One region of the Streptomyces sp. NPDC088246 genome, then DNA from elsewhere that is predicted to be linked to it. Evidence: riboswitches for the same ligand, from Rfam matches in the RefSeq annotation. Region 1 holds a riboswitch; each other region holds the start of a gene.

Region 1 (7,842 bases):
ACGATCCGGAGGCGTGGGACACGCTCGCCGCCGGGCTCGACGCCGTCGGGGTGGGTATCGGGGACATCCACGGGGTGGTCATCACCCATCACCATCCCGACCACCACGGCCTCTCCGGGCAGGTTCGCGAGGCGTCCGGCGCCTGGATCGCCATGCACGCGGCGGACACCGCGATCGTGCGCCGGACCCGGAAGTCGGAACCAGGCACCTGGCTGAAGTACCTCGTGGCGAAGCTCACCGCGGTCGGTGCGCCCGAGGAGCATCTCGCGCCGTTGCGGGCGGCCGCGGCCAAGGGGGGCCGGATGCGCACCCTGCCCGGGCTGCGGGCCGCGCTTCCGGACCGGGAGATCGTTCCCGGTGAACTCCTCGGTCTGGCCGGCCGCAAGCTACGGGCCATCTGGACGCCGGGGCACACGCCCGGCCATGTCTGCCTGCACCTGGAGGAGGGACATCCGAGGAATCTGCCGGGCCGTGGCCGGCTCTTCTCCGGCGACCACCTGCTGCCGGGCATCAGCCCGCACATCGGGCTGTACGAGGACCCGGACGACGCGACGGTGACCGACCCTCTCGGGGACTACCTCGACTCCCTGGAGCGCATCGGCAGGCTCGGGGTCGCCGAAGTGCTGCCCGCCCACCAGTACGCGTTCGCGGACGCGGCAGGGCGTGTGCGGGAACTTCTGGACCATCACGAGGAGCGGCTGACCGGGCTGCTCGGGCTGCTGGCCACACCGCTGACACCGTGGGAGCTGGCCGAGCGGATGGAGTGGAACCGGCCCTGGGAACAGATCCCGAACGGCTCCCGGAACATCGCCGTCTCGGAGGCCGAGGCTCATCTGCGGCGGCTGGTGAAGCTCGGGCGTGCGGAGGCCGTGACGGGGAGCGAGCCCGTGACGTACGTCGCAGTGTGAAGGCGGCCCACGCTCCAGCGGGCCGGAGGGCGGGCGGTGGCGCTCCTCCCGGCCCGGAACCGCTCCGACCGCGCCCGGTACAGTGGGCGAGTCGTCATCATGCCCGTTCAGGGGGAAGCCGGTGCAAATCCGGCACTGACCACGCAGCCGTGAACCGTCATAGGAGACGGTGAGTCGGAATGCCCTGTCCGCGGTCGTGACCGGCTCGCACCACCGGAACCCCGGTGGTCGGCACCGTCGAGGTATACGGAGCCGGAGCCTGGTGCCTGAGCGTGCCTGTGCCCGGTTCCCCCGCAGGAGAGGCCCCGCCCGCCATGACCGTACGCCGCAGCGCAGCAACGCTCGCCGCCACCGCCACCGTGCTCTGTGCGGCCGCTGCCCCGGTCGCGGTCGCAGCGCCGTCCCCGTCGCCCTCGCCGTCCGCCGCACTGCCTTCCGGGCTGTACGGGACGAAGGACCCCACGTACGACGGTGTCTGGCGGCAGTCGCTGGCCTTCCTCGCCCAGCGGGTCGAGGGGGTCACGCCCGCCACGAAGTCGGTGGACTGGCTGATCGCGCAGCAGTGCGGCAACGGCGCCTACGCCGCGTACCGGCCCGACGTCTCCCAGCCGTGCACGGAGAAGACCGTGCTGGACACCAATGCCACCGCGGCCGCCGTCCAGGCGCTCGTCGAGGTGGGCGGGCACCGGGACATCGTGAACAACTCGGTGCGCTGGCTGAAGTCCGTACAGAACGAGGACGGCGGCTGGGGCTACACCGCCGGCGCGCCCAGTGACGCCAACTCCACCTCCCTGGTGATCGGCGCCCTTGCCCGGCAGGGGCAGCAACTCGGCGACATCACGACCCCCGGCGGCAAGACCCCCTACGACCCGCTGCTCAAGCTCGCGATCCCGTGCGGTGGCAAGGACGGCGGCGCCTTCGCCTACCAGCCCGACAAGGCCGGGAAGCTCGCCGCCAACGCGGACGCCACCGCGGCCGCCGTGCTCGGCACGATGGGCAAGGCCCTGGCCGTCGGGAACAACGCCGCGGTCAAGGCGCCCAGCTGCCACCCGGGGTCCGGTCTCACGCCCGAGCAGGCCGCGCAGAACGGCGCCCACTTCCTCGCGGACGCCCTCGCGACCAGCGGTCATCTCAGCCTGGCGCCGATGCCCGGCGCCACCGACTCCACCCCGCAGCCCGACTTCGGCAACACCGCGGACGCGGTCGTCGCACTGTCGGCCGCGGGCCACCAGGACAAGGCTGCCAAGGCCGTGGCCTGGCTGAAGAAGAACTCCGGGGCCTGGGCCGAGCAGAACGGTCCCGCCGCCTACGCTCAGCTCGCCCTCGCCGCGCACGCGACCGGCGACGACGCCCGCGACTTCGGCGGCGTCGACCTGATCGGCAAGCTGAACGCGACCGGTCCCGCCCCCGCGGCCATCACGACGCCCGACCCGTCCGCCGACACCGGGTACGTGGCCACGGAGAAGGACCAGGTCCACAGCGGGGACGACGTGATCGGCGGCGTGTGGTGGTACGTCGGCATCGGCCTCGTCGTCGGTGCGGGCGCCGGCTTCCTGATCAGCGGCCGCCGGAAGAACCAGCAGCTGTGAGGCGGGCGGGAAGGGCCGCCGCTCTCCTGGTGGTCCTGGGCGCCGTCCTGGCCGTGCTCGGCGCGGGGACGGCTCAGGCGGCCGGGTACCGGTACTGGTCGTTCTGGGAGGGCTCCGGCACCGGCTGGACGTACGCCACCCAGGGCCCGTCCCTGGTCCGGCCGGACGACGGCGCGGTGCAGGGTTTCCGGTTCTCGGTGAGCGAGGACTCCCAGGACTCGGCGAGGCCGCGCCGTTCCCCCGGTTTCGCGAAGATCTGCGCGGACACCCCGGCCGAGGACGGCACCAAGCGGGTCGCGCTGGTCATCGACCCGGGCACGGCGGCGGACGCCCCGGCCGGCGAGACTCCGCCCGCGCTGCGCACCGCGTGCGCACAAGTCGCCCCGGACGCGAGCACCGCGGAGGCGCTCGCCTCGGTGGCCAAGCCGCTGCGCTACAGCAGCGACGCGCTGCTCTGTGCCATATCCGGCTATCCGGCCTCGGGCTGCGGCGAACAGGTCTCGGGCAACGGTCACGAGGCGCCTGCCGCGTCCGCATCCGCGTCCCCGGCCGATTCCGCCGCCGGCTCGGGGGACTCCGGCGGCTCCGGTGGCGGACCGTCCGCCGGGGTGCTGGTCGGGGTCGGCGCCGTTCTTCTCCTCGGCATCGCCGCAGTCGTGCAGGCCCGCCGCCGCCGCGGATGACCGCCTCGACCACCGGCCCGGTCCGGCTGCGCCGCCCGCTGCGCGCCCCCGGGGCGACCCGGAGCAACGCCCTGCCCGCCGGGGCCTGGTGGCTGTGGGCGCTCGGCCTCGCCACCGCCGCGTCCCGGACCACCAATCCTCTGCTGCTCGGCCTGTTGGTGGGGGTGGCGGGCTATGTGGTCGCGGCGCGCCGTACGGATGCGCCGTGGGCCCGTTCGTACGGGGCGTTCATCAGGATCGGACTGTTCGTCGTCGGTGTGCGGCTGGTCTTCTCCGTCTTTCTCGGTTCGCCGATCCCCGGTACGCATCCGGTGTTCACACTCCCCGAGGTGCCACTGCCCGACTGGGCGAAGGGCGTCAGGATCGGTGGACGGGTCACCGCCGAACAGCTGGTCTTCGCGCTGTACGACGGGGCGAAACTGGCCACCCTGCTGATCTGCGTCGGTGCGGCGAACTCGCTCGCCAACCCGGCCCGACTGCTGAAGTCGCTGCCGGGTGCGCTGTACGAGGCGGGGGTCGCCGTCGTCGTCGCGATGACGTTCGCGCCGAACATGGTCGCCGATGTGGCCCGGCTGCGCACCGCACGGCGACTGCGGGGCCGCCCGACCGGCGGCATCAAGGCGGTCCTGCAGATCGGACTGCCGGTCCTGGAAGGCGCGTTGGAGCGGTCGGTCGCGGTGGCGGCCTCGATGGACGCGCGCGGATACGGGCGCACCGCACAGGTCCCGCCCGCCGTCCGGCACACCACGAACGTCCTCACGCTCGGCGGGCTGCTCGGGGTGTGCGCGGGTACGTACGGTCTGCTGGCCGCGCAGGGTGCGGTGTACGGCCTGCCGCTGCTGATCGCCGGGCTCGTCGCCGCGATGGCCGGACTGCGACTCGGCGGGGCCCGCTCGGTCCGTACCCGCTACCGGCCCGACCGGTGGGGCGCGCGGGCCTGGCTGGTGGCGGGTTCGGGGGTCACGGTGGCCGTGGCGATGATCTGGGCGGGCGGTGTCGACGGGGAGGCGCTGCGCCCCGGGGTCGTACCGCTGGTCGCACCGGTGCTTCCGTTGTGGCCCGCGGCGGCGGTGCTGATCGGGCTGCTGCCCGCGGTGGTGGCGCCGGTGCCGCCCCCGGTGGGCGCCCCGAACTCCAAGGAGAGCCAGTGATCCGGTTCGAGCACGTCTCGGTGCAGTACGAGGGGACGGAGCGCCCCACCCTCTCCGGGGTCGATCTGACCATTCCCGAGGGCGAGTTGGTACTGCTCGTCGGTCCGTCCGGGGTCGGCAAGTCGACACTGCTGGGCGCCGTGTCCGGTCTCGTACCGCACTTCACCGGCGGCACGCTGAGCGGCCGGGTCACGGTCGACGGCCGCGACACGCGTACTCACAAACCACGCGAACTGGCCGATCTGGTCGGCACGGTGGGCCAGGACCCGCTCTCCCACTTCGTCACCGACACGGTCGAGGACGAGCTGGCGTACGGGATGGAGTCGCTGGGCCTCGCCCCCGATGTGATGCGGCGGCGGGTCGAGGAGACCCTCGATCTGCTGGGCCTGGCCGGGCTGCGCGACCGGCCGATCGCCACGCTCTCCGGCGGGCAGCAGCAGCGGGTCGCGATCGGCTCGGTCCTCACCCCGCACCCGAAGGTCCTGGTTCTCGACGAGCCCACGTCCGCGCTGGACCCGGCGGCGGCCGAGGAGGTCCTCGCCGTGCTGCAGCGGCTGGTGCACGACCTGGGTACGACGGTCCTGATGGCGGAGCACCGGCTGGAGCGGGTGGTGCAGTACGCGGACCAGGTCGTCCTGCTGCCGTCGCCGGGCGCCGCACCGGTCATGGGCGCGCCCGCGGACATCATGGCCGTCTCCCCGGTCCACCCGCCGGTGGTCGCGCTGGGCCGGCTGGCGGGGTGGGAGCCGCTGCCGCTCTCGGTCCGCGACGCCCGGCGCCGGGCGGCGGGTCTTCGCGAGCGGCTGGCGCAGGCACGGCCGCCCGCCCCGTCGTCCGCGCCGTCCCACGCAACCGTGGTGGCCCCGCCGCCCACCGCCCCCGCGCGGCGCGGCGCCCTCGCCCGGCTGCTGGGCCGCGGCGCACAGACCACCACCGCCGCTTCCGGGCCCGTCGCCGATGCCACGGCCCGGGTCGAGCGTCTCGGTGTACGGCGTGGGCGCGTCGAGGCGCTGCGCCGGGTGACGCTCACCGTCGCCGCCGGCGAGACCGTCGCCCTGATGGGCCGTAACGGCGCGGGCAAGTCCACCCTGCTGGCCGCGCTCGTCGGCATGGTCGAGCCCACCACGGGCACCGTCCTCGTCGGCGGCCGGACCCCGCACCGTACGCCGCCGCGCGAGATGGTGCGCCGGGTCGGCCTCGTACCGCAGGAACCACGCGATCTGCTGTACGCGGACACGGTCGCCGCCGAGTGCGCCGCGGCCGACGCCGACGCGGGCGCCGCAGCGGGCAGCTGTCGGGCCCTGGTCTCCGAGCTGCTGCCCGGTGTGCCGGACGACACACACCCCCGCGATCTCTCCGAGGGGCAGCGCCTCGCGCTCGCCCTGGCCGTCGTGCTCACCGCGAGGCCCCCGCTGCTGCTCCTGGACGAGCCGACCCGCGGGCTGGACTACGCGGCGAAGGCCCGACTGGTAGGGGTGCTGCGTGGTCTCGCGGCCGAGGGGCATGCGATCGTCCTGGCCACGCACGATGTGGAGCTCGCCGCCGAGCTGGCGCACCGGGTGGTGATACTCGCCGACGGGGAGACCGTCGCGGACGGGGAGACCCGGCAGGTGGTGGTCTCCTCCCCGGCGTTCGCGCCGCAGACCGCGAAGATCCTCGCCCCGCAGGAGTGGCTGACCGTGACGCAGGTGCGCGGCGCGCTGGGAGCCACGTCATGAGCGGGCGCGGGACCCGGCCGGTACGTCTCGGACCGCGTGCGATCGCCGCGCTCGTCCTCATCAGTGCGATCGGTGTGGTCGCGTTCGGCTGGCCGCTGCTGGCCGGTGCGGACTCCGGTCTGGCGCACTCCCAGGACGCGCCGTGGCTGTTCGCCGCGCTGCTGCCGCTGCTGGTCGGCGTGGTCGTCGCGATGATCGCGGACTCCGGTCTCGACGCGAAGGCGGTGGCGATGCTGGGGGTGCTGGCCGCGGTCGGTGCCGCGCTGCGTCCGCTGGGCGCGGGCACGGCGGGGCTGGAACCGATGTTCTTCCTGATGGTGCTGAGCGGCCGGGTGCTCGGGCCCGGCTTCGGCTTCGTGCTCGGCTCGGTGACGATGTTCGCGTCCGCGCTGCTCACCGGTGGGGTGGGGCCGTGGATGCCGTTCCAGATGCTGTCGATGGGCTGGTTCGCGATGGGCGCGGGCCTGCTGCCGGGCCCGGACCGGCTGCGCGGGCGGGCCGAGCTGCTGATGCTCGCGGCGTACGGCTTCGTGGCGTCGTTCGCGTACGGCACGGTGATGAACCTGTACGGCTGGACGATCGTGCCCGGACTCGGTTCGGGGATCTCCTTCCAGCCGGGTGACCCGCTGCCGGAGAACCTGGTCCGCTTCCTCGCGTACTGCACGGCCACGTCGCTCGGCTGGGACCTGGGCCGGGCCGTGCTCACCCTGGTGCTGACCCTCACCATCGGCGCGACGCTGCTGAAGGCGCTGCGCCGGGCCACCCGCCGCGCCGCCTTCGAGGCCCAGGTCACATTCGACGCCCCCGGCAAGTGAGGCCTCCCACAGGGCCTGGCCCCTCCACGACCCGGGGTAGTAGCCGCACCCACTCGGTGCGAACTACCCCATATGCCCCCTGACCTGCTACGACACCTTTGAGGCAATTCAGCTGGTTCGAGACCTCCGCCTCCGGGTGCGAAGCGGGCTCGTATCGGGGGGCATTGCCACGGCTGAACGGCGCCGCTAACACTGGAGCCCGTCGCCGAGCACCGCCTGGTCCACCGAAACGGACCGCGGTCGGACGAGACCGTTCCACCCGCACCACCGCACGATCCGGATCGGCCCGCGACTCCCCCGTACCCGACGTTAGGACTCCTGTGTCGTTCGCCCGTAACATCCTGGCCCTGCCCCGCACCGCCCGCCGCAAGTCCGCCGTCGCCGGCACCGCCGTACTTCTCGGCACCACCGGCCTGGCCCTCGGCGTCACCCCGGCCATGGCCGCACCGGCCACCGCGCCGACCGCCGTCGCGGCAGGCGCGCAGGACGCGGCGAGGTCGATGATCGGCAACGCCGCACAGTTCCAGTGCTTCAGCAACATCGTCCATCACGAGAGCGGCTGGAATCCCAGCGCGACCAACGCCTCGTCCGGCGCCTACGGCCTCGTCCAGGCCCTGCCCGGCTCGAAGATGGCCTCCGCCGGCTCCGACTGGAAGACCAACGCCAAGACCCAGATCAAGTGGGGCATGGACTACATGAACTCCCGCTACGGCAGCCCGTGCGGCGCCTGGTCGTTCTGGCAGGCCAACCACTGGTACTGAGCCGACACTCCCTGAGCTCGCACGAAGGCCCCGACCGCCGGTCGGGGCCTTCGCCACGCCCTGACGCGGGTCAACACTTGGCAAACGATCTACTTCATATAACTTGGCCAGCTTAATAACCCGTTGGTCCATTTAGGCGCATTTTGCTTGGGTGTCCGTTCCCGTCAGCCGCCGAAGCGTTGTCACGTACGTGGAACCTCGAGATTTCTGGGATCGA
Region 2 (7,842 bases), on a different contig from region 1:
GGGGCGAGGCCTGGGAGACCGTGGCCGACCTGCCCGACACCATCGAGGACAACGCCGTCGCCGCCGACAACGGCAAGATCTACTCGGCGTTCGGCTACGACGGTTCGGCCGACATCAAGTCGCTGTACTCCTACGACGCCGAGGACGGCTGGACCAAGCTGGCCGACGCGGCCGACACCCGGGAGGCCCCGGCCCACGGCTTCATCGGCGGCAAGCTGTACGCAGTCGGTGGCTGGGGCGCCGGCGGGAGTCCGGACGCCAAGCTGGAGATCTACGACCCCGCCTCCAACACGTGGACGACCGGTGCCCCCTCGCCGACTCCGCTGGCGGGTTCGGGCTCCGCGGTCCTGGACGGCAAGCTGTACTCCGTCGGCGGCTGCACCGCCACCGCCTGCGGCTCCGACTCGGTGACGGTCTACGACGCGTCGGACAACTCCTGGTCCACCGGGGCAAGCTACCCCGAGGACGTCGCCTGGGAGTCCTGCGGCGCCATCGGCGCACTGCTGTACTGCTCCGGCGGTGTCACCGACGATGGCGAGCTGAAGTCCGGGTACGTCTACGACCCGGCTGCCGACTCCTGGTCGGCCCTGCCGGACATGCCGAAGCCCCTGTGGGGCTCCGCGTCCACCGCGGCCAACGGCCTGCTGCCGATCTCCTCCGGCGTCAGCGGCAACGCACTCACCAACGTGGGCTACGCCTACGACCCGGCTGCCGGGACCTGGTCGTCCCTGCCCAACGCCGACGTCGCGACCTTCCGCGGCGGCGGCGCCCCGGGCTTCTACAAGGTCGGCGGCGCGACCGGCACCGCAAGCCCGGTCAGCACGGTCGAACTGCTCCCCGGCTACGACCAGACCGGCGGCTCGGACGTCAGCTGGCTGTCGCTGGACTCCTCGGAGTTCAAACTCGCTCCGGGCGCCACCGTCTCGGTCGCGGTGTCGGTGAAGGCCTCGGTCGACGAGATCACCCAGCCGGGTGAGTTCACCGCCCAGGTCGCCATCTCCACCAACACCCCGTACGCGGTGGCATCGGTCCCCGTCACCATGACGGTGGCCCCGCCGAACACCTGGGGCAAGATCACCGGGACGGTGCTCGGCAAGGCATCCAACGGCAGCACGGCACCCCTGAAGGGGGCGACCGTCCAGGTCGACTCGTGGGCGTCCTCGTACACCCTGATCACCGACAAGGACGGCCACTACGCCCTGTGGCTGGATGCCCGCAACAACCCGCTCACAGTGATCGTCGCCAAGGACGGCTACGCACCGACGGCGACCACCGTCAAGGTCGTCAAGAAGGCAACGGTGACCACCGACTTCACTCTGAAGAAGGCCTAGGCGCGGCGGACACCGGGTGTCCCCGGGGCCGCGCTCACTGGTGAGCGCGGCCCCGGCCGCTGGGGCAGGAAGCGCACCGAGGGCCGCCCGTCCGGGCCGTCGGGAGTGACCCGCGCCCTGACCCGGTAGACGTCGGCGATCCGCTCCTCGGTGATCACTTCCGCCGGGGTCCCGGCGGCCACCACCCGCCCCTCCTTCATGACGACGATCCGATCGCAGAACATCGCGGCCAGATTGAGGTCGTGCAGAGCGATCACACCGGTGAGGGGCAGCGAGGTGATCAGCGACAGCAGATCCAACTGGTGCTGGATGTCGAGGTGGTTCGTCGGCTCGTCGAGCAGCAGTTCACGCGGCTGCTGGGCCAGTGCGCGCGCTATCTGGACACGTTGGCGCTCGCCTCCGGAGAGGGTGTGCCAGGACTGGTCGCCGCGATCGGCGAGACCGGTCCGCTCCAGGGCTTCGCGCACCGCGTGGTCGTCCGCCCGGCCGGGTGCCGACCAGGCCCTGCGGTGCGGGATACGCCCGAGGCGTACCACGTCCAGGACGCTCAACTCGACCTGGGTGACGGCATGCTGGTCGACCACGGCGACCCGCTGGGCCACGGTTCGGCGACCGATCTCGTCGAGCCGCCGGCCGTCGAGGGTGATCACTCCCGCATCCGGGGCGAGGACCCCTGCCAGCACCCGCAACAAGGTCGACTTGCCGGACCCGTTCGGCCCGATCAGCCCGACGGTGGCGCCGGGCGGCGGGGCGAGATGGACCCCGTCGAGGATGAGGCGGCCGCCGGCCTCCCGGCTGACCCGCTCGGCACACAGCCCCTCAGTGGCTCCACCCGTCATGTGATCCTCCGGCTGCGGTACAGGACCAGGACGAACGCGGGCACACCGATGAGGGCGGTGACGACTCCCACGGGCACTTCCTGCGGGTCGAGGACCGTCCTGGCGAGGGTGTCGACCCAGACCAGGAATACCGCCCCCGCCAGTGCGGTGACCGGCAGCAGCCGCCGGTGCCCGGAGCCGGCGAGCGCACGGGCGGCGTGCGGCAGGACCAGACCGACGAAGCCGATGGCGCCGGCCGAGCTGACGAGTGCGGCGGTCAGCAGCGCGGTCGTGCAGAGCAGCACGATCCGGGTGCGCGCGACATGGACGCCGAGTGCGGCGGCGGCGTCCTGGCCGAACGCGAAGGCGTCGAGCGTACGGGCTTGGCCGAGGCAGATCAGCAGCGTCACGACGAGAACGGCGCAGCAGATCCACACATCACTCCAGCCGACCCCGCTGAGCGAGCCGAGCAGCCAGAACAGCACCCCGCGGGTCTGCTCGGCGTCGGCGGCGGTCATCACGACGAAGGAGGTGAGCGCGGAGAACAGCTGCATGGCCGCGACACCGGAGAGGACGACCCGGTCGGTCGTGCCGCCCAGGGTGTGGCTCAGCAGCAGAACGAGGGCGAACGAGCACAGTGCGCCGATGAACGCGCCGGTCGAGATCGACACCGCTCCCCCGCCGACTCCGAGGACGACGACCACGACCGCGCCGGTCGACGCACCGGAGGAGACGCCGAGGACGAACGGGTCGGCGAGCGGGTTGCGGAGCAGGGACTGCATGACGGTCCCGCACACCGCGAGCCCGGCGCCGCACACCGCGGCGAGCAGGGTGCGCGGCATGCGCAGGTTCCAGATGATGCCGTCGCGGATCGGGCTGAGCCGTGACCGGCCCCAGCCGAGGTGGGAGGCGACCGTGGACCAGACGTCGGCGACGGAGATACGGGCGGGGCCGATGGTGACGGCGACCGCGACGGACAGCGCGAGCAGTGCGATGCCACAGGCCCATAGGGCTCCGCCGCGCAGCCTCCGTATCCCCGTGCCACTGCGCACGGCTGCGTCAAAGGCCCGTGGCGCGTCCACCGCCGTGGCCCGTTCGGTGTCCGTCACCCCGCGAATCCGAATGTGCGCAGCCCGGCGGCGACGCGTTCCACACCCTCGGCCGTCCGGATGGACGGGTTCATGGCCTGGCCGCTCAGCAGGACGTACCGCTGGTGCCTGACGGCGTCCATGTTCTTCGTGACGGGGTTGGACTCCAGGAATTCGATCTTCTTCGCGGCGCTCTCGGCGGTCTGTGCCTTGCGGGTCAGATCTCCGATGACCAGGACGTCGGGGTTGCGGTCGGCGACGGTCTCCCAGCTGATCTGGGGCCATTCCTCATGGGTGTCGTCGAAGACGTTCTTCGCACCGACTTCCCTGGTGATGATGCCGGGCGCTCCGCAGCAGCCGGCCAGGTACGGGGCCTTGGAGTCGGAGAACCAGTAGAGGAGGGTGGCGTCGGAGGCGTCGACGCCCTCGGTCGCCTTCTTCACCCGGGCCCGCAGCTGCGCCACGAGTGCGTCGCCGCGTTTCTGCACGCCGAACACCTTGGCCAGGTCGCGCACTTCGCCGTACACGCTGTCCATGGTCAGTGGCGCGGTACGGGCTCCGTCGCCGCCGCCGCTGTTGTCCTTGCCGGTGCAGTCGGCGGGCGAGACATAGGTGGGAACGCCGAGATCCTCGAACTGTTCGCGGGGTGCGACGCCGCCCTTGGCGAGCGTCGACTCGAATGACGCGCTGATGAAGTCGGGTTCCTGGTCGAGGACCTTCTCCGACGACGGCCGGTTGTCCGCGATCCTGGGAACCTTGGCGTCGGCCTTCTCCAGGCCCTTCATCACCGGGTCGGTCCAGGTCGAGGTGGCGGCCAGCCGGTCGGCGAGGCCGAGGGAGAGCAGGATCTCCGTCGATCCCTGGTCGACCGAAACGGCCCGGTGCGGTGCGGCTTCGACGGTGACGGTGCGTCCACAGTTCTTCAGCGTCACGGGGTATCCGTCGGCGGAGCCGGACTTCGCGGCAGAGCTGCTCGTTCCGCCCCCGCAGGCGGTCAGCAGGACGAGTCCCGCCGAGAGCAGGGCAATGGCGCGGACAGGGCTGGCTATGGACGGCACGGCACGGAGTCCCTCTGCGTCTCGGGGCTCATGCGCGGAGCCCGCTGTACGGAGTCCTGCGCCCGGTACCGGGTCGCAGGTGCCAGCAGGTCTTCGGACTCGGGCTCCTACGGACGGGACGCCTTCCCAGGACACCCGCGGGTGTCCCAGTGGCCGTGGCCCCGCCCGTCCCCCTCACCGCTGCGCGTCAGTTCCGGATTCTCACCGGATTCCCTGACCCCTACGTGGAGTTTGACTGGCTTCGGCAAGCTATCACGAGCCTCCGCGCAGCTCATGGGCGGTGTGGCCGGTGGTACGCCGGGCTGTGCTCCCGTCGCACCACCTGCCCGATGCCTACGGACGCTCAAGAGCGATCACGGCGTTGTGCCCGCCGAAGCCGAAGGAGTGGCTGACGGCGCGCCGGATGGGCTGCCGCAGGGGTTGCTTGGTGACGCAGTTGATGTCGAACTCGGGGGCCGGGGCGTCCAGGTTGGCGATCGGCGGTACGACTCCGCGCTGGAGCGTCAGGACGGTCAGTCCGGCCTCGATCGCTCCGGCCGCCCCCATGCAGTGCCCGAGTACTCCCTTCGGGGCGGTGACGGGCGGCCGGTGCGGGTAGACCCGGCCGATGAGGGCGGCCTCGGTGGCGTCGTTGATCGGTGTCGCCGTGCCATGTGCGTTGACGTGCTCGACGTCCTCGGCCGCCCAGCCCGCGTCGCGCAACGCGGCCTCGACCGCGGCCTGGGCGACCGCGCCGGACGGGTGCGGGCTTGTGGGGTGGTGGGCGTCGGTGGTGGCGCCGGTGCCCGCGAGCAGTGCCCGCGGCGCGGCGCCCCGGGCGACGGCGTCGTCCGCCCGTTCCAGCACCATGACGGCGGCGCCCTCACCCATGACCAGCCCGGCACGGTCGGCCGCGAAGGGCCGGCACCGCCTGGCCGGGTCGCCCTCCGCCCGGGCCGCGGCTCCGGACCGGGCGAATCCGGTCATGGCGACCGGGTAGACGATCGACTCGGTGGCTCCGGCGATCGCGATGTCGCACTGTCCGGTGACCAGCAGATCGCGCGCGACGGACAGTGCGGTGGCGCCGGACGAGCAGGCGGTGCACGGTGCCAGGCTGGGACCGGTGGCCCGCAGCTGGATGGCGATCTCGGCCGCGGGCATGTTCGGAATGGTGAGCAGGATGCCCGACGGCGAGGTGGCATCCGGTCCGTGCCGGTCGAGTACGACGGCCTGCTCGGTCAGTGCGGCGGATCCTCCACTGCTGGTGCCGACGACCACCGCGACCCTGCTGCCCTCCCACTGCGCCGGGTCGAGTCCGGCGTCGGCGACCGCCTCCCGGGCCGCGAGAACGGCGAACTTGACGTACTTCCCCATCCGGAAGGACGTGCGGCCGCCGATCGCGGCGTCCAGATCGATCCCGTCGACCATGCAGGCGAAGTCGATCGCGCAACCCTCGAGTGCCGCGACGGTACGCACCGGCGAGACTCCGGCGCACACACCCTTCCAGGTGGATTCGGTATCGTTGCCGACCGGGGTGATCATTCCCACGCCTGTTACGGCAATCGCGGGCTTGTTCATCGGGCGTTGCTCGTCGGTACCAAGCCGCCCATCGGCGCCCCGCTGCCGGCTGTCGCGTCGATGTACCGCGTGATGTCGGCCAGGGTGGCGTCCTTGGGGAGCTTGTCGAAGTCCCCGTCGCCGCCCATCGTCGTCTCCCTGATGAGGACGGCGAACTCGGCGACGGCGAGGGAGTCCATCTCCAGGCTGTCCATCGTGGAATCCGGGTGGATCTCGGCGACGGGCACTTTGAAGGTGTGTGTCAGAACCTCGGTGATCTTGGGATGAATCGCACTCATGAGCTTCCTCTCCATCATTCGGTACGGCTGCCGGGGACGGCGGTGGCACCGTCCCGACGCCGAATCAACTGGGTGACGTGCCTCCAGTTACGCCTTGTGCCGAACCGATTCGCCACCGCCCAGCTGCGACTGCGTGAACCACCGGGCCAGGACGGCTGCCGTACCCCAGAAGACCAGCAGCACAACACGAACACCGAGGGCCCCGGCCGCCTCCCGCACCCGCTGCGTCCGCACGGCTGTTCCCGTCCTCGTCACGGCTCTCACCGCTCCCCCGGGGCCGTCGCCCGGTCCCCGTCCGACTGCCAGGCCGCCGCCGGATCGTCGTACGCATCGACGTAATCGGCCCCCGCGATGGGCCAGTCGGCGAGCAGTTCCTGCGGCAGCGCGAAGGAGTCGGCGAGGGCGGGCAGATGAGCGGCGACGGCGGTGATCAGCTCTTCCAAGGCGTCCGGCAGTCCATTGACCTGATCAGCCGTCAGATGTCCTGCGGCCAGCAGATCACCGCTGTTCCGGGCGATCCGGTCGAGTGCGAACAGCCGCTGCAGCTCGACCAGCCGCTCACGGGCGGGCCCGTCCGACAGACCTGCCACCGCGTCCGCGTACGCCTCGGCAGCCTGTCGGTGGGCGTGGGCCTCGACGCCGCGAAGGGCGGGACCGGATGCGATGTTCCACCGCTCCAGCGGGTCACCGTGCGGTGCGCGGCCCAGCCTTTCCCTGGCCCGGTCGAACCAGATCTCCTCCAGCACGGCCAGGAGCCTGCCGAGGAACCCGGGGTCGGTGAGATCACCGGGTTCGCCGCCGAAGGGAGCGTCGTACGCGGCCGGTTCGGTGGCGAAGAGCATTTCCGCGGCCGCCTTGGCGTGGATGGCCAGGTTGTCGCCCTCAGCGGTGATGACGCCTTCCACTCCGGTGATGAGTTCGCTCATGCCGTTGTTCTCCAGGAGCGCCTGGGCACCGCACCGTTCACGGCATTCGACGATCACGGACCTGGCCTGCCAGCTGATCCATCCCTTGGCGACGGCGACCAGCCGCTCCGCCTCCTCCCGGCCCGAGCCCGAGCCGTCCTCCCGTCCCTCCCAGCGGTTCAGGGCCCTGCGGTGCAGCAGGCTCATAGCGAAGACCGTGGCCATGGCCCGGGCGAGCGGGCCGTGGTGGCTGCGGTGGGCGATCACCGGCACCTGACGCGATCCGCGGGGTCCGGAGATGTACCGGTGGCTGCCGTAGCGGACGGCGACGGCGAGCGATGCGCGAGCGGAGCCGACCGCGCAGGCACTCATGGAGATCTTGCCGGAGGTGACGCGCCCGATCGACGTGAGGAGGCGACGCCTGCGGCTGCCGACGGCACTGCTGAACTCGCCGTCGTCACCGATCCGTCCGTGGTCCCCGCCGAGCAGCGCGTCGCGCCCCACGAAGACCTGGTCGAAGGAGGTCAGGCAGTGGTCCACCGGGCTCCCCATGCGTGCGGGAAGTCTGCGGACCCGTACGCCGGGCAGGGCCCGTACGGCATCGGTGAGCGGTACGAGGAAGAGGAAGACGCCGTGATCGGCGCCGTCGACGAGCAGACGCGCGGCCACAAGACCGGCTTTGGGGCCGCCTGCCGGACTGGTGTTGGGCATGAATTTCTGGGCGCCGGCATGCGGTGTGTGCAGCACAAACCCGTCGCGTTCACGGTCGTAGGCGGCCGTGGTCTCGACGGCCGCCGCGTCATTGCC
Region 3 (7,842 bases), on a different contig from region 1:
ACGAGCCCGCGCGTGGGCGATCCGGACGGGCCGGCCGGTACGAAGCCGCCGTCCAGCGCCCGCAGAATGTGGTCGATCTCGTCCGTCGTCCGGGCCAGCCGCGGTACGACCTCCTCGCACGCGAAGCCCAGCACGGCCACGGCGTCCGGGAGTTCGGAGCCGAGGACGTCCCGTACCAGTCCCGCCACGGCCGCGAGGTCCCAGCCGCGTTCCTCCATGCCCTCCGCGAGCCGGCGGCACAGCTGCTCCAGCAGATCGATCGCATCCGCACCGGTGCGCGCCGGGCCGTGGACCAGTTCGGTCAGCTCGACCGGCACCTTCACCGCGGCGCCGGGCTCGGCCAGCAACTCCTTCTCGCTGAGCCCGAAGTGCTCGGCGACCGACGCCCGCAGCCCCGGCAGCGCGTTCGCCGTTCCGCCCCACACCTGGGAGGCACGCAGCACGGCCAGCACCAGGTTGACCCGCGCCTCGTCGACGGGACCGCCGCCCAGGATGTGCAGGCCGTCCCGGATCTGGACGTCCTTGATCTCGCAGAGGTAGCCGTCGATGTGCATGACGAACGAGTCGAAGTCGTCGTCGCCGGGCTGTTCGTCGACATGGAGGTCGTGGTGCAGCTCGGCGGCCTTCACCAGCGTCCAGATCTGCGCCCGCACCGACGGGGCCTTCGTCGGGTCGAGATCGCTGACCAGCGCGTACTCGTCGAGCAGTTGCTCCAGCTTGGCCAGGTCGCCATAGGTGTCGGCGCGCGCCATCGGCGGCACCAGATGGTCCACCACCGTGGCGTGCCCACGCCGCTTGGCCTGGGTGCCCTCGCCCGGGTCGTTGACGATGAACGGGTAGATCAGCGGCAGTTCGCCGAGCACGGCGTCGGGGCCGCAACCGGCGGACAGGCCGAGGCCCTTGCCCGGCAGCCACTCCATCGTGCCGTGCTTGCCCATGTGGACGACGGCGTCCGCACCGAAGCCCCCTTCCGATGTTGCGGCCTCCAGCCAGCGGTACGTCGCCATGTAGTGGTGGGACGGCGGCATGTCAGGGTCGTGGTAGATCGCGATCGGGTTCTCGCCGAAGCCGCGCGGCGGCTGGATCAGCACCACCACGTTCCCGAACTGCAACGAGGCGAGGACGATGTCGTCCCCGTCCACGTACAGCGAACCCGGCGGCTCGCCCCAGTGCTCCAGCATCGAGTCGCGCAGCTCCGGTTCCAGCTTCTCGAACCAGGCCCGGTAGTCGGCGAGCGGCACCCGCGCGGGGGCGGCCGCGAGCTGATCCTCGGTCAGCCACTCGACGTCGTGCCCACCGGCCTCGATCAGACGGTGGATGAGCTCGTCGCCGTTGTCCGGGTATCCGTCGACCGCGTAACCGGCCTCCCGCAGGGCGTCCAGGACCCGTACCGCCGACGCGGGCGTGTCCAGGCCGACGGCGTTGCCGACGCGGGAGTGCTTGGTCGGGTAGGCGGTGAAGACGAGAGCGAGCTTCTTCTCGGCGTTCGTCCTGTGCTTCAGGACGGCGTGGCGCACCGCGATTCCGGCGACGCGCGCGGCCCGTTCGGGGTCGGCGCGGTACACCGGCACGTCGTCGGGTCCCTGCTCCTTGAAGGAGAACGGGACGGTGATCAGACGACCGTCGAATTCGGGGATCGCGACCTGCATCGCGGCATCCATGGGGGAGAGCGCGGCGTCGGAGGCGTCCCACGTGGCGCGCGAGGAGGTCAGGCACAGGCCCTGCAGCACAGGGACGTCGAGATCGGCGAGCGCGCCGATGTCCCAGGCCTCGTCGTCGCCCCCGGCGGAGGCGTCCGACGCACGGGTGCCGCCTGCCGCGAGCACCGTGGCGACCAGGGCGTCGGTCCTGCCGAGCAGCTCGTAGAGACCGGCGTCCGCGCCGCGCAGCGAACCGCAGTACACGGGCAGGGCGTTGGCGCCACGGGCCTCGACCGCGTCGCAGAGGACGTCCACGAACGAGGTGTTCCCGGACAGCTGGTGCGCCCGGTAGAAGAGCACGCCGACGGTCGGGCGGCCCTCGACGAACTCGCGGCTGCCGTGCAGGCCCCACTCGGGCATCTTGTGCGGTTCGGCGAAGCCGTGGCCGGTCAGCAGGACGGTGTCGGAGAGGAAGCGGGCCAGTTCTACGAGGTTTCCGGGGCCGCCCTCCACGAGGTAGCGCAGCGCCTCGGCGACGACACCGGCGGGTACGGACGACTCGGCCATCAGCTCCGCGTCCGGCACGGCCTCGCCGCCCAGCAGCACGGTGGGGATGCCCGATGCCTTGAGGACGGCCAGCCCGTCCTCCCAGGCGCGCTTGCCGCCGAGGAGGCGGACGACGGCGACGGAGGAACCCTCGATCAGTGCGGGGAGTTCCTCGTGGGCGTCGATGCGGGTGGGGTTGCCGATCCGGTACGGCGCGCCACAGGCGCGGGCGGCGAGGAGGTCCGTGTCGGCGGTCGACAGCAACAGCACGGTGCTCATAGGGGCGTTCATGCGCGTGCTCCAGGTGCTCCGGGGGCGATGAAGGGAAGTCCTGACGGTGCGCCCGACTCGATGAGCCGCAGCAGCGCGTCGGTGTCCGCGTGTTCTTCGATGAGGTCGCCGAGGCGGTCGAGCTGTTCCTCGCGCAGCGCGGCGAAGCAGGTGTCGGGGGCGGGGACGAAGCGCCGGCCTGCGGCCCGCGCGACCTCGGTCAGGAAGCGGCGGCGGAATTCGTCGCTCTCCAGCGAGCCGTGCCAGTGGGTGCCCCACATGGCGCCGACCCGGCAGCCGTCCAGGCTGCGACCTCGGTCATCGGAGATGAACGCTTCGCCGCCGCGTACATCGGCGACGCCGTGGTGGATCTCGTACCCCTCGACGGGGGCGCCGAGCGCCTCGCCGACGGGGCGGGCGAGGGTCTTCTCGCGGTCGAAGCGGATGCGTACGGGCAGCAGGCCGAGGCCGTCGATGTGCCCGGCCCTCGACTCGACGTCGTCCTCGATGTGTTCACCGAGGATCTGGAAGCCGCCGCAGATGCCGAGGACCGGCCGGTCCTCGGCGGCACGCCGCACCAGGGCGTCGGCGAGGCCGCGCTCGCGCAGCCAGGCCAGCGCGTTCACGGTGCCGCGGGTGCCCGGCACGATGACGAGGTCGGCGTCGGCCAGCTCCTCGGCGCGGTCCACGAACCGGACGACGACGCCCGGTTCGGCGGCCAGTGCGTCCACATCGGTGAAGTTCGACATCAGGGGTACGGCGCACACCGCGACGCGCAGCACGTCGTCGCCGTAGGGCGGCGCGACGACCGATTCGCGTACGGTCCCGCGCAACGAGACCCCCATCCCGTCCTCCTCGTCGATGCCCAGGCCGTGGGCGAAGGGCAGCACCCCGTAGGTCTGCCGTCCGGTGATCCCGCGCAGCATCTCCAGGCCGGGCTCCAGCAGCGACACGTCGCCACGGAACTTGTTGACGAGGTAGCCGGCGATCAGCGACTGGTCCTCGGCGTCGAGCAGCGCCGTCGTACCGAAGAACGAGGCGAAGACGCCGCCGCGGTCGATGTCGCCGACGACCACCACCGGGAAGCGTGCCGCCCGTGCGATGCCCATGTTCACGATGTCCGTGCGCCGCAGATTGATCTCGGCCGGACTGCCCGCCCCCTCGCAGATCACCGCGTCATACGTGCCCCGAAGCTGCTCCAGACAGTCCACGACCGTGGAGAGAAGCGCTTCCTGCCTGCCTCCGTGGTAGCCGCGTGCGCTCATCTCGCCCACCGGTCTGCCCATCAGGACGACCTGGCTGGAGCGGTCGCTGCCGGGTTTGAGCAGGACCGGGTTCATCAGCGCGGTCGGCTCGATCCGGGCGGCCTGGGCCTGCATGGCCTGGGCGCGGCCGATCTCGGCGCCCTCGCGGGTGACGAAGGAGTTCAGCGACATGTTCTGTGCCTTGAAGGGCGCCACTTTCACGCCCTGGCGTACGAGCCAGCGGCAGATGCCTGCCGTGACGACGCTCTTGCCCGCGTCCGAGGTGGTTCCGGCGACCAGCAGCCCGCCGCTCATGTCCGTCTCCGTCCTGCGATCCGACGTCCTGTGACCTGAAGTTCCGTGACCTGAAGTCCTGCGGACCGAAGTCCTGCGATCCGTCGTGCGGCGAGGCCCGCACCCAGTCGTCCCGCCACACACACGCCGAGGGCCAGCGCACTCACCCGGCGCGACAGCCGTACCGCGCGTTCGATGTCCTCGGTCTCCACCGCCCGGCCCGTCTCCCCGTTGAGGACGGGGCGGTGTTCGACCCGGCCGCCGTACGCGAGGGTCCCGCCGAGCCGTACGCCGAGCGCACCCGCGAACGAGGCCTCCACCGGGCCCGCGTTGGGGCTCGGGTGCTTCGCCGCGTCGGCCCGCCACGCCCGTACCGCTCCACGTGGCCGCCCCCCGGCGCCCACGGCGAGCAGGGCGGTGAGCCGGGCACCGGGCCAGCCCGCGAGGTCGTCGAGGCGGGCCGAGGCCCAGCCGTAGCGCCGGTGGCGGGGCGACTTGTGGCCGACCATGGCGTCGAGGGTGTTGGCCGCCCGGAAGCCGACGAGCCCGGGCACACCGGCCAGCGCACCCCAGACCAGGGCGCCGACCACGGCGTCCGAGGTGTTCTCGGCCACGGACTCCACCACGGCGCGGGCGATCTGCGGTCCGTCGAGGGAGTACGGGTCGCGCCCGCACAGATGCGGCAGACGCTCGCGGGCCGACTCGATGTCACCGGCGGCCAGGGCGCCGCCGATCGCCCGGGCCTCACGCCCCAGGGACGTACCGCCGACGACGGACCAGGTGGCGGCCGCGGTCAGCGCGACGGAGGCGGCGGGGTGGCTGCGTACGGCACGGGTGACCAGCGCGGCACCACCCGCGGCACCTCCGGCGCAGACGAGCATGTGCAGCGTGCCCCACCCACGGTGGTCGCGCCACAGACGGCGCTCGACGCCCGCTGCGGCCCGCCCGAAGGCGGCGACCGGATGTCCCCTGCGGGGGTCACCGAGCAGCAGATCGCCGATCAGACCGGCCGTGGCGCCGTACGCGAAAATGCGGTCGGCACGCACGGCTCAACCGGCCGTTACGCCTCGAAGGACCTTCGTACAGGCGGCTCTCGTCGAGAGAGCCACAGCAACGGACGCACGGCAGCCAGGCATGGCGATATGTCCTCACTCAGGGTCCGCGCCCTGGTTCGACGTGACCGGCGACGAGAGTCTCCTGGCTCCCGGATCCGCAGTTCCCCCGGCCTTCCAACCCGCTCGCGCGTGCCGTGACTTCCGGTGTGGGGGACTGCTCCCCGGTGACAGTGGCGGGACCGCGCCGGATTCGCACCGGCTTCCTCTGCTGTCGCCGTAATTGGCTCCGGCAGTCCACCACGCTCCGCGAACGCCCGTCAACTTGCCGTTGACCTGCGACGGTGCAGTGTGCTGAGCCCCACATCGGGCCGGGCACACCACAACGGGCCGGACACACGAGGTGTGTCCGGCCCGACGGGGGAGTGCGCGGAGGCGGGCTCAGGCGACGATCAGATAGATCCCGTACGCGACCGCCGCAGCGCACAGCGCGAAGCAGACGTAGGCGCCGGCCCGGGCCAGCAGCAGCGAGCCGCCGGAGCCGCCCTGCGCCGCCGGTTCGGGCTGCTTGGAGAGACCGACGATGCCCAGGGTGAAGAAACCCACCAGCGCGACGGTGACGACGAGGGAGACGCCGAAGACGGAGCCGAGGGCTGCCCAGTCGATGTTCATGCTGAATCCTTAGACGGCCTGCCTAGGCGGCTGACCTAGACGGTGGCGGGTCGCGCCGGGTCCTGGGTGGTTCCGGCCGGAGCCGGAATGGTGGTCTTGAGGTCCTGGGCCGCTGCCTGGGCCGCGGTGAGCGGCGGGCTGACGGCGGCGATGGCCGTGGTGACGACGCCCGCGGGCTCGGCGTCGCCGCCCGTCGGCGCGACATCGCCGTGGCCGACCGGCTTGCGGCGCGATACCAGCCAGATCGCCCCGGAGCCCACGACCAGCAGCGCCGCGACGACCACGACACCCCAGGTGCCCTGCTTGGTGAGGAGTTCCGCGCCCGCGCCGACCAGGCCCGCGGCCGGCAGGGTCAGACCCCAGGCGATGAACATCCGGGTGGCGGTGGACCAGCGGACCACGCCGCCCTGGCGGCCGAGCCCGGCGCCCATCACGGCGCCGGAGCAGGACTGGGTGGTGGAGAGGGAGAAGCCGAGGTGCGAGGAGGCCAGGATGACCGTGGCCGCGCTGGTCTGGGCGGCGAAGCCCTGCGGCGGCTTGAGGTCGGTGAGGCCGCTGCCCATGGTGCGGATGATGCGCCAGCCGCCCAGGTAGGTGCCGAGTGCGATGGCCGTACCGGCACAGACGATGACCCAGACCGGCGGGTTGGAGCCGGGGTGCAGGACGCCACCGGTGACCAGGGCCAGGGTGATGATGCCCATGGTCTTCTGCGCGTCGTTGGTGCCGTGGGCCAGGGAGACCAGTCCGGCCGAGGCGATCTGGCCGGCGCGGTAGCCCTTGGCGGTGGCCTTCTCCTGGGCGTCGTTGCGGATCTTCCCGCCGATCCGGTACGTCAGCCTGGTGGCCAGCAGCGCGGCCAGACCGGCGACGACCGGGGCGGCGACCGCGGGGAGCAGCACCTTGGTGACGACGGTGCCGCCGTTGACCGATGACCAGCCGGCCGACATCACGGCTGCGCCGATCAGGCCGCCGAACAGGGCGTGCGAGGAGCTGGACGGCAGTCCGACCAGCCAGGTCAGCAGATTCCACAGGATGGCGCCGACGAGAGCCGCGAAGATGACTTCTGTCCGCAGCCCGTCCTCGTTGATGATCCCGCCGGAGATCGTCTTGGCGACCTCGACCGACAGGAACGCGCCGACGAGGTTGAGAACGGCGGACATGGCCACCGCTGTCTTCGGTTTGAGTGCGCCGGTCGAGATGGTGGTCGCCATCGCGTTGGCGGTGTCGTGGAAACCGTTCGTGAAATCGAACACTAGAGCTGTCACGATCACAATCGCGAGTAGCAGCGTGATGTGTTCCATTTACCCAGGCAATCGTTCGACGTCATTGGCACGTGGACCGTAGGCAACCTGGATGAACAGAAGATGAACTGGGCAGGGCGTTGTGGTGACTCCAACTGGAGTCGGGTCGTTCCGTTTGTCCATTGCGGGGCGGTGCGGGCCGGACGCGGGGCCGATTTGGGACCGATTCGGCCCCGTCACCCTTTTTGTGAACTTCTCCGGTTTGTGACTTATCCCCCCGATCGCATGCCCGTTCGCCTCCAGGGCTGACAGGATCTCCGCATGAGCGATCAGCAACGGGACGCGATCGAACGTGCCTGGGACGGTGTCGTCGCCATCGCCCGCAGGACGGCGGCGGACGGCCTCGTCGTCGGGACCTCGGGAAATGTGTCGGCACGGGTCGGCGGGACGGTCCTGGTCACCCCGAGCGGAGTGCCGTACGACCGGCTCCGCCCCGAGGACGCCGTCGGCGTCGATCTGGAAGGCAACCGCGTCCTCGGCGAACTGGCCCCGACCAGCGAACTCCCGCTTCATCTCGCGGTCTACCGGAACAGCGATGCGGCCGCCGTCGTGCATACCCACGCGGTGCACGCCACGGCCGTCTCCACCTTGGTCCCCGAGGTCCCTTCGGTCCACTACGCCGCCGCCGTGCTCGGGGGCCCCGTCCGGGTCGCGGCCTATGCGCGCTACGGGACCGAGGAACTGGCCGAGAACATGCTCGCCGCTCTGCGGGGCCGTACGGGCTGCCTGCTCCAGAACCACGGAACCGTGACCTATGGAGCGTCCCTGGACGAGGCGTACGACAGGACCGCCCAGCTGGAATGGCTCTGCCGGCTATGGCTCA

The links. A riboswitch is a leader RNA that binds a small molecule or an ion and turns the genes downstream of it on or off. The one in region 1 is predicted to bind cobalamin.
Region 2: linked by a shared signal. The riboswitch ahead of ACIPEK_RS21980 (ABC transporter substrate-binding protein) and the one ahead of ACIPEK_RS25065 (prenyltransferase/squalene oxidase repeat-containing protein) in region 1 are both predicted to bind cobalamin.
Region 3: linked by a shared signal. The riboswitch ahead of ACIPEK_RS05185 (cobalamin biosynthesis protein) and the one ahead of ACIPEK_RS25065 (prenyltransferase/squalene oxidase repeat-containing protein) in region 1 are both predicted to bind cobalamin.

Annotation. Positions count from the first base shown of each region.
Region 1 covers NZ_JBIURV010000019.1:18,451-26,292, reverse strand. Annotated here, with positions in the region: gene ACIPEK_RS25070 (MBL fold metallo-hydrolase) at 1-908, shown strand, start outside; cobalamin riboswitch at 980-1,115, shown strand; gene ACIPEK_RS25065 (prenyltransferase/squalene oxidase repeat-containing protein) at 1,223-2,497, shown strand; gene ACIPEK_RS25060 (SCO2322 family protein) at 2,494-3,180, shown strand; gene ACIPEK_RS25055 (energy-coupling factor transporter transmembrane protein EcfT) at 3,177-4,331, shown strand; gene ACIPEK_RS25050 (ABC transporter ATP-binding protein) at 4,328-6,049, shown strand; gene ACIPEK_RS25045 (ECF transporter S component) at 6,046-6,864, shown strand; gene ACIPEK_RS25040 (transglycosylase SLT domain-containing protein) at 7,185-7,625, shown strand.
Region 2 covers NZ_JBIURV010000015.1:161,638-169,479, reverse strand. Annotated here, with positions in the region: gene ACIPEK_RS21995 (carboxypeptidase regulatory-like domain-containing protein) at 1-1,331, shown strand, start outside; gene ACIPEK_RS21990 (ABC transporter ATP-binding protein) at 1,328-2,170, opposite strand; gene ACIPEK_RS21985 (FecCD family ABC transporter permease) at 2,167-3,201, opposite strand; gene ACIPEK_RS21980 (ABC transporter substrate-binding protein) at 3,255-4,295, opposite strand; cobalamin riboswitch at 4,362-4,550, opposite strand; gene ACIPEK_RS21975 (beta-ketoacyl-[acyl-carrier-protein] synthase family protein) at 4,629-5,852, opposite strand; gene ACIPEK_RS21970 (acyl carrier protein) at 5,849-6,130, opposite strand; gene ACIPEK_RS21965 (hypothetical protein) at 6,218-6,385, opposite strand; gene ACIPEK_RS21960 (acyl-CoA dehydrogenase) at 6,391-7,842, opposite strand, start outside.
Region 3 covers NZ_JBIURV010000003.1:7,780-15,621, reverse strand. Annotated here, with positions in the region: gene cobN (cobaltochelatase subunit CobN) at 1-2,465, opposite strand, end outside; gene ACIPEK_RS05190 (cobyric acid synthase) at 2,474-4,015, opposite strand; gene ACIPEK_RS05185 (cobalamin biosynthesis protein) at 4,012-5,040, opposite strand; cobalamin riboswitch at 5,185-5,316, opposite strand; gene ACIPEK_RS05180 (hypothetical protein) at 5,488-5,718, opposite strand; gene ACIPEK_RS05175 (anion permease) at 5,754-7,019, opposite strand; gene ACIPEK_RS05170 (class II aldolase/adducin family protein) at 7,281-7,842, shown strand, end outside.